DNA from 3 places in the Cyclobacterium sp. SOCE241 genome. Region 3 is predicted to be linked to each of the others. Evidence: riboswitches for the same ligand, from Rfam matches in the RefSeq annotation. Region 3 holds a riboswitch; each other region holds the start of a gene.

Region 1 (4,246 bases), 740 kb from region 3:
CTGAGATTCAAGCAGCAGCATTGGCAGTTAAGAGTGCTGAATATGGAGTGAAAATAGCGAAGGGAAGTTTTGCACCAAGTTTGAGTCTTAGTGCAAATGTATTTTCAAATTATGTGGATCAAAGTACCTTTATGACGCCTGATCCACTCTTGCAGCAATTTGAAAATAACCTCTCTCAATCTGCAAACATTGGATTAAGTATTCCAGTATTTTCCAATTTTAGAAACAAGGCAAGTTTGCAAAGAGCGAGAGTACAGAAAAGGCTGAGTGAAATTCAGGAAATAGAAGCTAAAAATCTTTTAAGACAGGATATTGAATCTGCCTACACTTCAGCTTATGCTGCAGAGCAATCCTATAAAAGTTCATTGATAAGAGTGGAAGCATTGGGAGAGTCTTTTAGGATGGCCAAGCAACGATTTGAAGTAGGCGCCATAAATGCTGTGGACTTCCAGGTTGCACAAAACAATTTATTCAATGCTGAAGCTGACCTAATTACTGCAAAATATCAATATGTGTTTAGTGTTAAAGTCCTGGATTTTTATTTAGGAAATCCTCTTACCCTCTAATAGATTAGAACAATGGCAAAGAAAAAATCCAAAAAGATAATATACATATTACTAGGAGTGTTGGCAATCTTGGTAATTGGAATGATAGTAGGAAAACAAGCCGGGTGGGTAGGAGGAGAGCAGCCTTTAGAAGTACAGATTGGTAAGGTTAGCAAAAAAGACATTGTGGAGAAAGTGAGTGCCTCCGGTGTAGTTCAACCCGAGACTGAGGTCAAAATGAGCCCTGATGTTGCCGGTGAAATTATTGAATTGAACGTTAACGAAGGTGACTCAGTTAAATTGGGTGATTTATTGGTCAAAATCAGGCCGGATAATTTTATTTCTGCATTGGATCGGGCACAGGCCAATTTAAACCAACAAATGGCCAATTTAGCACAGTCAAAAGCTAGCTTAAAACGCTCTGAAGCACAATTCAACCAATCTAAATTGAATTATGAGCGGAATTTAACCCTTTATGAAGATAAGGTGATATCAGACGCTGATTTTGAACAAATTAAAGCAGAATACCTTACAGCTGAAAATGACCTTGAAGCGGCCAAACAGAGTGTAATTGCTTCGGAGTTTATTGTCAAAAGTGCCAAAGCTTCTGTGGATGAAGCAGGAGAAAATTTGAGGCTAACCAATGTATATTCTCCAACGGATGGTATAGTCTCCAATCTGTTGGTTGAAAAGGGAGAGCGTGTGGTAGGAACGGCTCAAATGGCCGGTACAGAGATGCTCCGGATTGCTGATTTATCTAAAATGGAGGTGAGGGTTAATGTCAATGAAAATGACATCGTAAGGATTAGTATGAATGATACCACTTTGATAGAAGTGGATTCCTATGCCTCTACAGGTAAGAAATTTACAGGGGTTGTAACAGCCATAGCCAATTCAGCCAACGAAAAGGTAAGTACTGATGCTGTTACCGAGTTTGAAGTTAGGATTAGGATCCTGAATGATTCCTATAAAGACTTGGTTTCAAACCAAAACCCTTTCCCATTTCGTCCGGGTATGACAGCGAGTGTTGAGATCATAACGGATAAAAAAGTAGGTGTTTTGGCTATTCCTCTTGCTGCCGTTACCGTAAGAGCAGGTCACACTATTGAGGAAGGTGAGGGTAAAGGCAATATGAAAGAGTTGGTGTTTTTGAAAAATGGGGATAAAACTCAGGTGCAGGAAGTAAAAACAGGGATTTCAGATTTTGAAAACATTGAGGTCCTAGAAGGACTCGTAGAAGACCAAGAGGTAATTACAGGTCCATACTATGTAGTCAGCACCCAATTGGAAAATGACAAAGAGGTGAAAATTGCAGAAGTTGCAGGAAGTGAAAAAGAATAAATAGCATATAGTCGTAAAAACATTGAAGTCTTTTTAAATGACAAGGTTACAAATATTGTATTTGTAACCTTGTCATTTTTTTACTTAGACTGGTCTAAAGCCCTTTCAATGTCTAGGATGATGTCATCGACATGCTCCAAACCTACTGATAACCTTACCAAACCATTTAGTATACCAACTTTTTCTCTTTCTTCTTCAGATAGCTTGCTATGAGTGGTAGAGGCAGGATGCGTCACGATGCTACGGGTGTCTCCTAGATTTGCTGTGACAGATATCATCTGCAATTGGTCAATAAATTTCTTGGCTCGGGATAACCCTCCCTTCAATGTCAGCGTGATTATACCGCCTCCATGTTTCATTTGTTTTTTGGCGAGATGAAACTGTGGATGAGAGGCTAGAAATGGGTATTTTACTACCTCCACTTCCGGGTTACCTTCAAAATATTGAGCAATTTTTAAAGCATTTTCACAATGCCTGTCCATTCTAACAGCCAGTGTTTCCATACTTTTGGCTAAAACCCATGCATTGAATGGGGACAACGATGGTCCAGTATGGCGCATAAAAAATTGCACTTCATCGATCAATTCTTTTTTGCCTAGAATAAGCCCCCTAAAACCCTTCCTTGCCCATCTATGAATTTTGTGGCGCTGTGGGTAACAATATGTGCTCCCCATTTTGCAGGTTGTTGTAAATAAGGGGTAGCGAAACAATTGTCGACCACGAGTACTAAATTATGGGCGTTGGCGAATTTAGCAATGTACTCCAAGTCAATAATCTCTAAACCAGGATTAGAAGGTGTTTCTATGAACAACATCTTGGTGTTGGGTTGTACCAGTTCTTCCCACTTATCTATATCTGAGATGTCTCCATAAGTATGGGAAATTCCCCATTTTGGAAATATTCGAGTTAGGAGTTGATGGGTAGAACCAAACAATGATCTTGAAGCCAAAACATGGTCTCCTTGTCTTAGGAGGGAAGCCATGCTGCCAAACATAGCAGCCATACCTGAAGCAGTAGTAATACCACTTTCGGTGCCTTCGGCAGCACATACTTTTTCTATTAGGTCACTGGTGTTAGGGTTGGCATACCTTGAATAAATATTGCCTTCAATTTCGTCTGCAAACATTTGTCTGGCTTGTTCTGCTGAATCAAAAACAAAACTAGAACTTAGGTACAGAGGTGCGGAATGTTCTCTCTGATCAGAGGAAGAAGTAGCAATCCTTACAGCTTGGGTTTCAAAATTTTTATAATTCATAAAAGAAGATTATCTAAAGGTGGGTACATGTGTTTTACCCTTCTTCAGTAAGATTGAAGAACAGCAAAATAAGTCTAGAAAAGTAAAGGTGGAGATTGTGTGTAATGTCATATTGTCTAATTTATCGTTCCCTTTATTGGGCAGGTATTGGCACCTTTCCTTGGTTGGAAGGTTGCCAGAGGTTCACAGAGCCTGATCTCTCGCCTCTTCTTTATAAATCAGTTTCCTGAATTTATTGCAAAGAAAACAAGGGGATTTCGATTTTCCAAATTCTCTCTTGTATTTATATTGGTTACTTTTCTGCTGGTGCCAGTTCTTAGGGTTAAAGAATATCTTTAAGTAAAAATAATCCCTTTACTATTGAATAGCCTAGCGATTCAATAGTAAAGGGAATAAATTTTAATCTCTTTCACAATGTTAGAACTCAGTTACTCGAGTGCCTCATATAGGTAATTGGCTTAATTATAAATACTTTTTAATGGTTTTTGCCCATATGGCATAACCTTTTTCATTCATGTGAAGGTTATCTTTGATAAAGATGTCATCCATAGGCTCTTTATCTTTATTAAGCATTGGCTTCCATAAATCAGCATATTTCATGTACTTTTCACTTTTAGTAAATTTTTTTAATTTTTTGTTCAACTCAAGGTACTGGTCAGCAAGCTTCCATCGTGCAACACTTGGTTTTGGACTGATGATAACGATTTCTGTTTCAGGCAATGCTTCATGGATTTTACTTGTAATCAGATTGAAGGTCATTAGTATTTCATCAGTGGACTTACCTGAGGAAATGTCATTGTCTCCTTCATAAATAAAAACTTTGGTAGGTTTATAATCCAAAATAAGTTCATCAATATAGTATAGCAAGTCACTAGCCTGAGACCCACCAAATCCTGCATTGATAACATTGTGTTGTGGAAAGTCTTCCTGCAGGCTTTTCCACATTCTTATGGTAGAACTACCTGTGAAAACGATACTATTCAAATTTTCCTGAATAGGATTGTCTTGATGGATTTTCTCCACCTGTCCTTTAAATCTCGTAGGGTCTTGGGCAAAAACTGTGGTAGAAATAAAAAGTAAAACAGCTAAGAAAGCGAAATTATAA
Region 2 (4,246 bases), 1.6 Mb from region 3:
GGTAAGAGTCCGCTTGCCCTTTTTCATCAAAGGCCATGACCACCACTGCAGCGCCAAACTTTTTAATGGTTTTGGCTTGGAACAAAAATTCTTCCTCCCCATTTTTTAGACTAATGGAATTGACAATTCCTTTGCCTTGAATGCATTTAAGTCCTGCCAAAATAATTCTCCATTTGGAGCTATCCACCATTACAGGTATCCTACTTATTTCAGGTTCTGAGGCTACCAGATTAAGGAATTTCACCATGGCGGCCTCCCCATCTAGCATGGCTTCATCCATACATACATCTAAGATTTGCGCTCCTCCTCGTACTTGGTCTAAGGCTACTTCAAGCGCTTCGTCATAGTTGTCATTCAATACAAGTCTTGCGAATTTCTTAGAACCTGTGACATTGGTACGCTCACCAATGTTCACAAAATTTAAGGATTCATTAAAAATCAGTGGCTCTAACCCTGATAATTGCAAGGTGGATATTTTAGTAGGTTTACTCATGAAATTAATCTTCTTCCGTTAAAACGTGTAGATTTCTTGGCGGATATTTACTTGCAGACTCGGCCAAAGCAGCAATATGTTCCGGAGTGGTTCCGCAGCAGCCACCAACAATATTGACCCAGCCTTCTTTTAAAAACAGGCTTACTTCCTTATCCATTTCTTCCGGACCCTGATCGTATTCTCCAAATTCATTGGGAAGGCCGGCATTGGGGTAAACACTCACATTGAAGGGGGACTTGTCTGACAAGACCTTTAAGTAGGGTCTAAGTTCAGCTGCCCCTAAGGCACAATTTAAGCCTACACTCAATAAGGGCACATGTGCAATTGATATTAAGAATGCCTCTGTGGTTTGTCCGGAAAGGGTTCTTCCGGAAGCGTCAGTGATGGTTCCCGAGACCATTATGGGAATGCCTCCTTCTGAAGGTTCCAAGGGTAATCCCCTCTTTTCATAAACTTCTTGAATGGCAAAAATTGCTGCTTTGGCATTTAAGGTATCAAATACCGTTTCAACCAAAAGGGTATCCACACCTCCATCCAATAACCCTTCTACCTGCTCCGCATAGGCACTGACCAATTGGTCAAAGCTTACAGCTCTGAAACCGGGGTCATTTACATCCGGAGATAGGGAAGCAGTTCTGTTGGTTGGCCCAATAGCTCCTGCCACAAATCTTGGTTTTTCAGGTTCGTCGGCGGAGAATTCGTCGGCCACTTCTCGGGCAAGCTTGGCAGACTCAAAATTGAGTTTATAGGCCAGTTCTGCAAGTCCGTAATCTTCCTGAGCAATTGTGGTACTGCTAAAAGTATTGGTTTCTACAATGTCTGCTCCTGCTTCAAAATAAGCTTTGTGAATCGCTTTGATGATATCCGGCCGGGTCAAAGACAGCAAGTCATTGTTACCTTTTAATGATTTTTTGACAGTGGCAAGTTCTTGATTTCTAAAATCTTCCTCCTTAAGCCCATATCTTTGGATCATGGTACCCATAGCACCATCCAATATCAAAATGCGCTTTTGTAATTGTTGAAGTAATAAGTTGGTTCTGTTTGCCATTTGAATCGTATATTAAAATAAAAAGCTTATACGAGCATGAACCGATGTAAAACTAGAGCATTTTTCTAACTTTTGCGGCTCATCTTTATCCGGCATTTCCGGAACGGGAATTAGCACCTTGTTAACTCAGGTTGCTAAGACATCATAGGGCCCTACCCTCCGTCTTTCTCGATAAGCGATTCAAAAGTAACATGAATTCAGTAAATAAGTTCTTTTTTTTGTGAAAATCTTTAATAACCTATAGAGATATAGGGTTTAATAAATCTCCTCAATCATAGAACCTAAACAAATAGGAGATGTAAATAGCTGTTATTTTTGAAATCTAATTTGTTTGAAGACTTTGACTAACAAATAAATATTGGTCGTAGTTTTATTTTTTAATATAAACTGCTAAAGCATAATGTACTGTCCTCGAAATATTTTCCTATCCCAACATCGCGAGGATTCCGTCAAGGCCTTATTCCAAGGCCAATTTGAAAATAGGGCCCGGCCATATAATTGGTCATGTTCAAATCTCCAAATTTATACTTATTTAAAGGCTGTTCGTAACCAGCATGTGCTGAGGAAACCATCCTAAACATCTTCTTAAATACAGGTATTGCATAAGCCACCATCACTTCGGATTTAGCCATTAACCCGCTGCTTTTTAAGTAACCATCGTAATCCGGCTCTTCAAACAAAGCAGGAAAATCCGGCTTATTATCTTTTGATAGTGTGTATCGGACATTCCCATAGCCTAAGCCGGCCATCACACCAAGTTCAAGATTTCTCATTTTGTAAAGCTGATAACCATAGTTCCCATACAACCTTACACTATTGAGTGTGTGGTCTTGATTTTCACTGGCCCTTCCAGAGTTGGCAATATTGAAAACATCAAAAGAATACAACCACCTGCGATTTCCTCCGATGATCTTCATCCCAAAATTGTTGGGTTGATCTTTAAACGGAGACAAGCCGTTGTTGACCAAATATTCATTAAGTATGCCGGGCTTGGTGAAATTGTAACCATAAAAGAAATGGGCACCAATTCCGGCATCAGGAAAAAACAGTTTAGTTTTTGTCAGGCATTGACAACCCTGCACCCAACCGAAAAAAGCTCCGCTCTGTAGATTATCAAATGTAATGTCATTCATTTCCCAAGCCCCTTCAAAAGGGCTAAAGGAATAGCCAAACTTTCCTAAGAGACCAACAGTTTCTTCAAGGCCCGGAAGACTAAAATCATATCCAAACTGAAAGCCAATTTCAGTTAAAAACCCTCCGAAGTTTTGGGTCCCCTTATGAATATTTCGCTCTCTTAAAATAAAACCCTGTTCAGGTTGCTGCAAAAATGCGCTAAAGTCTTCTACATTTCTTTGATCCTTTAGCATTTCAAAGTTGACATAACCTGCCCCTAAAGACATGTAATGAATCAGGTGAAAATTACTTTCTTGGGTAAGTGCATACCCAACATTCATGTAAAAACGGGTACTTCTATTATCAATTACATAATCCCTGTAATAGGAATTTGCCCCGGTATTTTGATAGAGCTCAAAACCCAAAATAAAATCGGACAATCTGTATTGGTAGCCTACCCCTAAAGTAGTATATCCTCCTCTAAGGTTTGAAATACCTTTATCAGCAAGCATCTCATTGAATTCTCTGATATTAGCTCCCGAGGTACCGGCCAACACATAAATGGTAGACCGCTCAGAAACATTGCCTTGGGCATGTAAATTAAAAGCTAATCCCAACCAAAGGGGTATGTATAAGATCCATCTCATAGGGCTATTTAAAGATGCAAAGATATAATTTTAGCCGGGGAATCTTGCTACCGTTTAACCATAAAAATCCATACAAAATCAGAGATAGTTGATTATTTTACCATATAAATTCTCAGGGGTGAATGGTTTGGAAACGTAATCGTCCATCCCGGAAGCTTCAAGCTGGTCTTTTACTTCAAGCAAGGAGGAGGCTGTTAGTGCTATAATTGGCACGTTTCTTTTCGCTACCAAGTCTAGCTTACGGATAATTTTTGCCACCTCAAACCCGTCCATTTCAGGCATTTGCAAATCAAGAAGAACCAAGTCGAAATCATTTTTGACAAATAGATCCAATGCTATTTTTCCGTTGTCAGCAAATTTTATTTCACCCACTCCCCATTTGGAAAGATATTTTCTAAGTAAGACTTGGTTCACGAGATTGTCTTCAGCCACTAGAATCCTTTTGTCTCCAAGGTGGTCGTCTTTTACCACTTTCTTGGCCTTAGACTTTCGCATGGACTCCTGTTGTACCTTAAACCGTATATCAAACCAGAAGGTAGAACCTTCACCCAACTTGGATTCCAAGTGAATTTCTGTACCAAATAGCTTGGTAAGCTTTTTTACAATAGCCAGACCTAAACCTGTACCTCCATACTTTCTTGTTGTATCTGAACTTGCCTGTGTAAAAGCATCAAAAATACTATCCACCTTACTCGGGGCAACTCCTATTCCTGAATCTTTTACAGTAAATCGAATGTTAACATGGTCACTTTCTTTATTGACAAGTTCGAGTATAATTTTAATAAACCCTTTGTCTGTAAATTTAATCGCATTGCTAATCAGGTTATTTAGGATCTGGGCGATTCGTACAGGGTCTCCTACAAGTGTGTTGGGAATAGAAAAGTCCGGTTCATAGATAATTTCCAAAGCTTTATCCCGTGTTTGGTAACTGTAAGAGTGGATAAT
Region 3 (4,246 bases):
CCTTCACTGCCCCAGACAATGAACCTTGGGTGTTGCTTGTTGGTCAAAGGGGAAATATTTAAATTGACTTTTACCTGTTTTGATTTCTTAATTTGTACCAATAAAATTTATTCTAGTGAGACAATCTGTATTTATTGCATTGCTTTTTATTATAGGTTCCTGTGCCAACCAAAAACCCAAAAATGAATTTTGGAACGATGGCAAATCCGTTTTTGAGTTAAGTGAGATTTTTGCAGGAGAGCGATTTCCCAATGTGGTAACGGCTAAGGATGGTTCGATTGTAGCCACTTGGGGAAATAAAAGTTACCAAGTGCGTAGGAGTGAGGATGGAGGAAAAAGCTGGGACCCAATCATTACTCTTGCCAATCCAGGTTTTCAAGGAGGAGGAGTCATTGTGGATGAAAACAGTGGAGATATTTTGGCATTTGTAGAAGAAGGTCATCCCATTTCCCCTTTTAAAATGTACAGGAGTAAAGACAATGGGAAAACATGGGCAGTTGAAGAAACAAGTCTAACAGGAGACAAGAATGGAAATGTTCCTTCCATGCACATGAATGAGCATGGCATTACCCTTCAATTTGGTGAAAAGAAAGGAAGATTGATTCGGGCAACGCGCAATTATGATGGCGGAAACAACAAGGAGTTTTGGCCCAACCATTATACCAATGCCATTTATAGTGATGATGCAGGTAAAACCTGGCACACAAGCGCCTCTTTTCCTGCCAATGGAACAGGTGAAGCCACGCTGACAGAACTTTCCGATGGAACGATCTACTACAATTCCCGCAGGCACTTGTCCACCGATGGCTTGAACCCAAGAATGAGACATATTGCGCACAGTACAGATGGGGGAGAGACCTGGGAAGGCCTATACGTCAGTGAAGAATTGCCTGATGGAGACCAAAGCGGGGATTATGGATTGATGGCAGGCTTGATTAGACTGCCAATCGAAGGGCATGATGTCTTGCTCTATAGCAATATAGTATCCAATGAAGGCAGAAACCACGGAACCGTCTGGGCCAGCTTCGATGGTGGCAAAACTTGGCCTGTAAGCAAACTGGTAGAGGAGGGCAAGTTCGCCTATTCCTCCATGACCGCCGGAAGATCCGGTACCCCAAGCGAAGGATTGATTTACCTATTCTTTGAAGGAGAAGGCGAAGATCCTAAAGGTTACTCAGGTAAAATGGCTATTTTCAACCTTGCCTGGCTTACGGATGGTAAGGATTGGAAGGAGTTTTTGAATAATTATTAATTGTTAATGGTTAATTGTTAATGATTAGGTTAAATCCGGAAACCTTCCAGGTTTTATTGATCATCAGCGGGATATTAAAATTAGGCGAGTGAAACCTGGAAGGTTTAATCTCTATTGGAACCAATTGATTAAAGAAATTCGCTGCGGAATTTAGGTGTTAATTTTTAGGTTACATAACAGCCCTGTAATGGTGAGATTTTATGGTTTTGGGTGAGCTCTTGGATTGGTAATTGAATGTTTAATGATTTTGTCCGCATTTTTGTTTTTTTCTACGTAACGATGGGCACAAAATCACTTATTGACGGTTTTATCCGTGTTTTTTTATTGAGAGGAAGTTTTTAGAGGTTTTTGTCAAATACTTTCGATTTTAGTTTGAATACCACCTATGGCATGTGATGGTACATTCTAAACAAGGCGATATTGCACTGTTAATAGATACTGCCTTCCATAACATAGAAAAAATCAATGCTTCCCAAAAAAGTGCTTCGCCCGATCATTAGGTGAGGGATGAGGTATACAAAGAGATTTTTGAGCAAGCCGAGAACTTTAAGAAGTACCAGAGGTGAGAGTAGGTTGGATATTAAGAAGTATAGACCAGTTTACGGGGTTCATTTTAACAAATATCTTCCATTGCTTCAGTAGTAAAAACAATCTCAAATATCATAGGCCAAGAAATTCCTTCAATTGATCATCTGTTAACTTAGTAGTTTTTCCCTCATTGTAGGATTGAATACTTTTTGCCAAACGTTACTTGACCATAAAGATAAATTTGAATAAGGTCTTCTTCTGCTTGGCGGGTAAGAATATAATTCATTGGCCATTTTTTACTCTTTGTTTAGCCTCTGCAAGAATTTCAGCCATAGATTTATTGGATATGCCACTATTTTCACCCTTTATAAGCTCATTCCTTAACCATAATCGCTCTTCTTCTTGTTCTCTTTGTCTACGAATCAGGTCATTGATCAATTCACTTTTACTGGAGAATTCATTCTCTTCAATTTTTGTTTCATCCAACGGTCATTCGGTTCATTAACAGAGATAGTTTGTCTAGCCATTTTTTTTGTGTGTTTATGGTGTAATAATACACCATATTTAACGAGTATACAATGCATCTTGTTTATTTTGTACAGGTTTATTGAAATGGCATATTATATCATTCCCTCATTCCAACGAAACCCGATAACGGTAAAAGACATTATAATCCAATTCGAAATTGATGTTTCTTTTTTCATGCGGGAAGTTAAATCCCTCCCGACTTTGGTTGCTACAGGCTCTGCCCTTTTAATTTAAGGGGAGTGGCTGAAAATGAGACTTGGGTTGATTAAAAGATGGTTTGGTTTCTTAGGCAATTGCCCATTTGCTAAGGAAGGCATAAGCACCACCAACCCATACTTTCTATAATCGAACTCAGGTACCCAAAGAAGGTTTTGACCTGCAGCATTGGCCTAATCATTATTAAAAACCTGGCTTTTCTTTTTCCAAAAGTCCTTTTAGTAAAAGAAACCAAAATAGTTTTGTTTTTAGAAATCTATGCCTAAGTTTGTGCCACAATCATGTCAAAGGCTTTCAAAATAGACGCCTTGATTTATAAAGAAGTAGCGAGAGACTGGCTCTATGACCTACTGGCAACCTTCATCAAATGAAAAGGTGCCAATTCCAGACTCTTAAATAAGAGGACTATAAAAAAGACAACATGAAGACAAATTACAACCCCATTATTTACACCTTTTCAAAGGAACTTTTTCGCCACAAGACGATTCATTTGTGTTGCTGTTTGCTGCACAATAGGGATAAGTTTATGTCTGGCTGCATGTAAAATTCATTTCCAATTTCCGATACTAAGACGATTTAGTCTATGGAGTGATTGCTTCAGCTTCACCCTTATAAAATCTTATTTATTATTTATTAACTTTTAAATTAAATAACCATGTCAGAATTAGTACAGCGAACATTCCAAGGACTTATTGAAGCTACCAAAAAAGATGTAAGCCTAACAAAAGGAGTATTTAGAGTTACTTCCGAATCGGAAGAACATGTCCGCGTGAAAAATACGGCGAGAGATTTTGAGTTTATCGCAGATGAACCAGAAGCTTTGGCAGGAACAAACTTAGGCCCCAATCCTGTAGAGTATTTATTGGCTTCTCTAGGCTCTTGCCAGGTGATTACCTATCAAGTTGTCGCTTCCTTAAAAGGAATTCAGTTAAACAATGTCAAGGTAGAAACCAAAGGAAATATAGACTGGAGGGATTCCTTGGAATAGACGAAAATGTCCGTCCGGGATACCATAAAATAGAAGTGGAAACGATTATTGATTCTGACGAAAGTCCCGAAAGGATACAAGAACTTATTAAAGAGGTAGAGGCCCGTTGCCCTGTATTGGACAATCTGGTAAATACTGTAAAAGTAGAAAGCAAGATCTCTATTGTCAATGAGAAAAATCCTGTTGTCTAAATTCAGCAATCATTAACCAAGCAATTGTATCCGGCGAAGGGAGGAAAACAGCGAGGTTTTTTAATTCATTTTGAAAAGCGCTGCAGCCCTGGCCCGGATATAATTTCCTATTATAGGAATTAGGAGAGGGTAAGAAGTTGAGTAGGTTGATGCATTTTTCTACAACAATGTTGAAAAGGTCCTTAAATGCTTTTTCAATCGAGTGGTGGTTCTTTTCTGACTATATAGGTCTAAAATTTAAAGTCAATCACCGCAAAACCCAATTCATCTTCGACATTGACATAGGACCAGAGCTTGCCATCTTTCCAAAAGTAGCTTCCCGGAGCTTGTTTTAAGCCTTCAATTTTGGTCTCGCCCAAAACATTGAAGTCTTGGTCATAAGCGAAAAAAAAAACCTCATAAGTAGATGGATCTTCTCGTCTTTCACCCAAAAATGTCTTTTTACCCAGTCGTAAAAACATTTCTCTGCTCTCATCCCAGCGCGGCTCCAAGTAATTCAAATGCTCGAAAACCTTTTTTCGATCTTCATTAAATTCTGCTTGT

What was found. A riboswitch is a leader RNA that binds a small molecule or an ion and turns the genes downstream of it on or off. The one in region 3 is predicted to bind S-adenosylmethionine.
Region 1: it holds a riboswitch for S-adenosylmethionine, as region 3 does, so the genes downstream of both, WG932_RS09075 (O-succinylhomoserine sulfhydrylase) here and WG932_RS05345 (OsmC family protein) in region 3, are expected to answer to the same signal.
Region 2: it holds a riboswitch for S-adenosylmethionine, as region 3 does, so the genes downstream of both, WG932_RS28980 (homocysteine S-methyltransferase family protein) here and WG932_RS05345 (OsmC family protein) in region 3, are expected to answer to the same signal.

What each region holds. Positions count from the first base shown of each region.
Region 1 is NZ_CP149779.1:1,858,785-1,863,030, reverse strand. It holds gene WG932_RS09085 (TolC family protein) at 1-566, shown strand, start outside; gene WG932_RS09080 (efflux RND transporter periplasmic adaptor subunit) at 579-1,886, shown strand; partial or broken gene WG932_RS09075 (O-succinylhomoserine sulfhydrylase) at 1,967-3,141, opposite strand; SAM riboswitch class I at 3,260-3,361, opposite strand; gene WG932_RS09070 (SGNH/GDSL hydrolase family protein) at 3,604-4,246, opposite strand, start outside.
Region 2 is NZ_CP149779.1:5,696,576-5,700,821, reverse strand. It holds partial or broken gene metH (methionine synthase) at 1-493, opposite strand, end outside; gene WG932_RS28980 (homocysteine S-methyltransferase family protein) at 498-1,541, opposite strand; SAM riboswitch class I at 1,618-1,719, opposite strand; gene WG932_RS28975 (hypothetical protein) at 1,991-3,301, opposite strand; gene WG932_RS28970 (PAS domain-containing hybrid sensor histidine kinase/response regulator) at 3,380-4,246, opposite strand, start outside.
Region 3 is NZ_CP149779.1:1,115,799-1,120,044, reverse strand. It holds gene WG932_RS05360 (glycoside hydrolase family 140 protein) at 1-62, shown strand, start outside; gene WG932_RS05355 (sialidase family protein) at 116-1,252, shown strand; gene WG932_RS05350 (ribbon-helix-helix domain-containing protein) at 2,063-2,266, opposite strand; SAM riboswitch class I at 2,835-2,938, shown strand; gene WG932_RS05345 (OsmC family protein) at 3,180-3,512, shown strand; gene WG932_RS05340 (OsmC family protein) at 3,404-3,703, shown strand; gene WG932_RS05335 (DUF4221 family protein) at 3,934-4,246, opposite strand, start outside.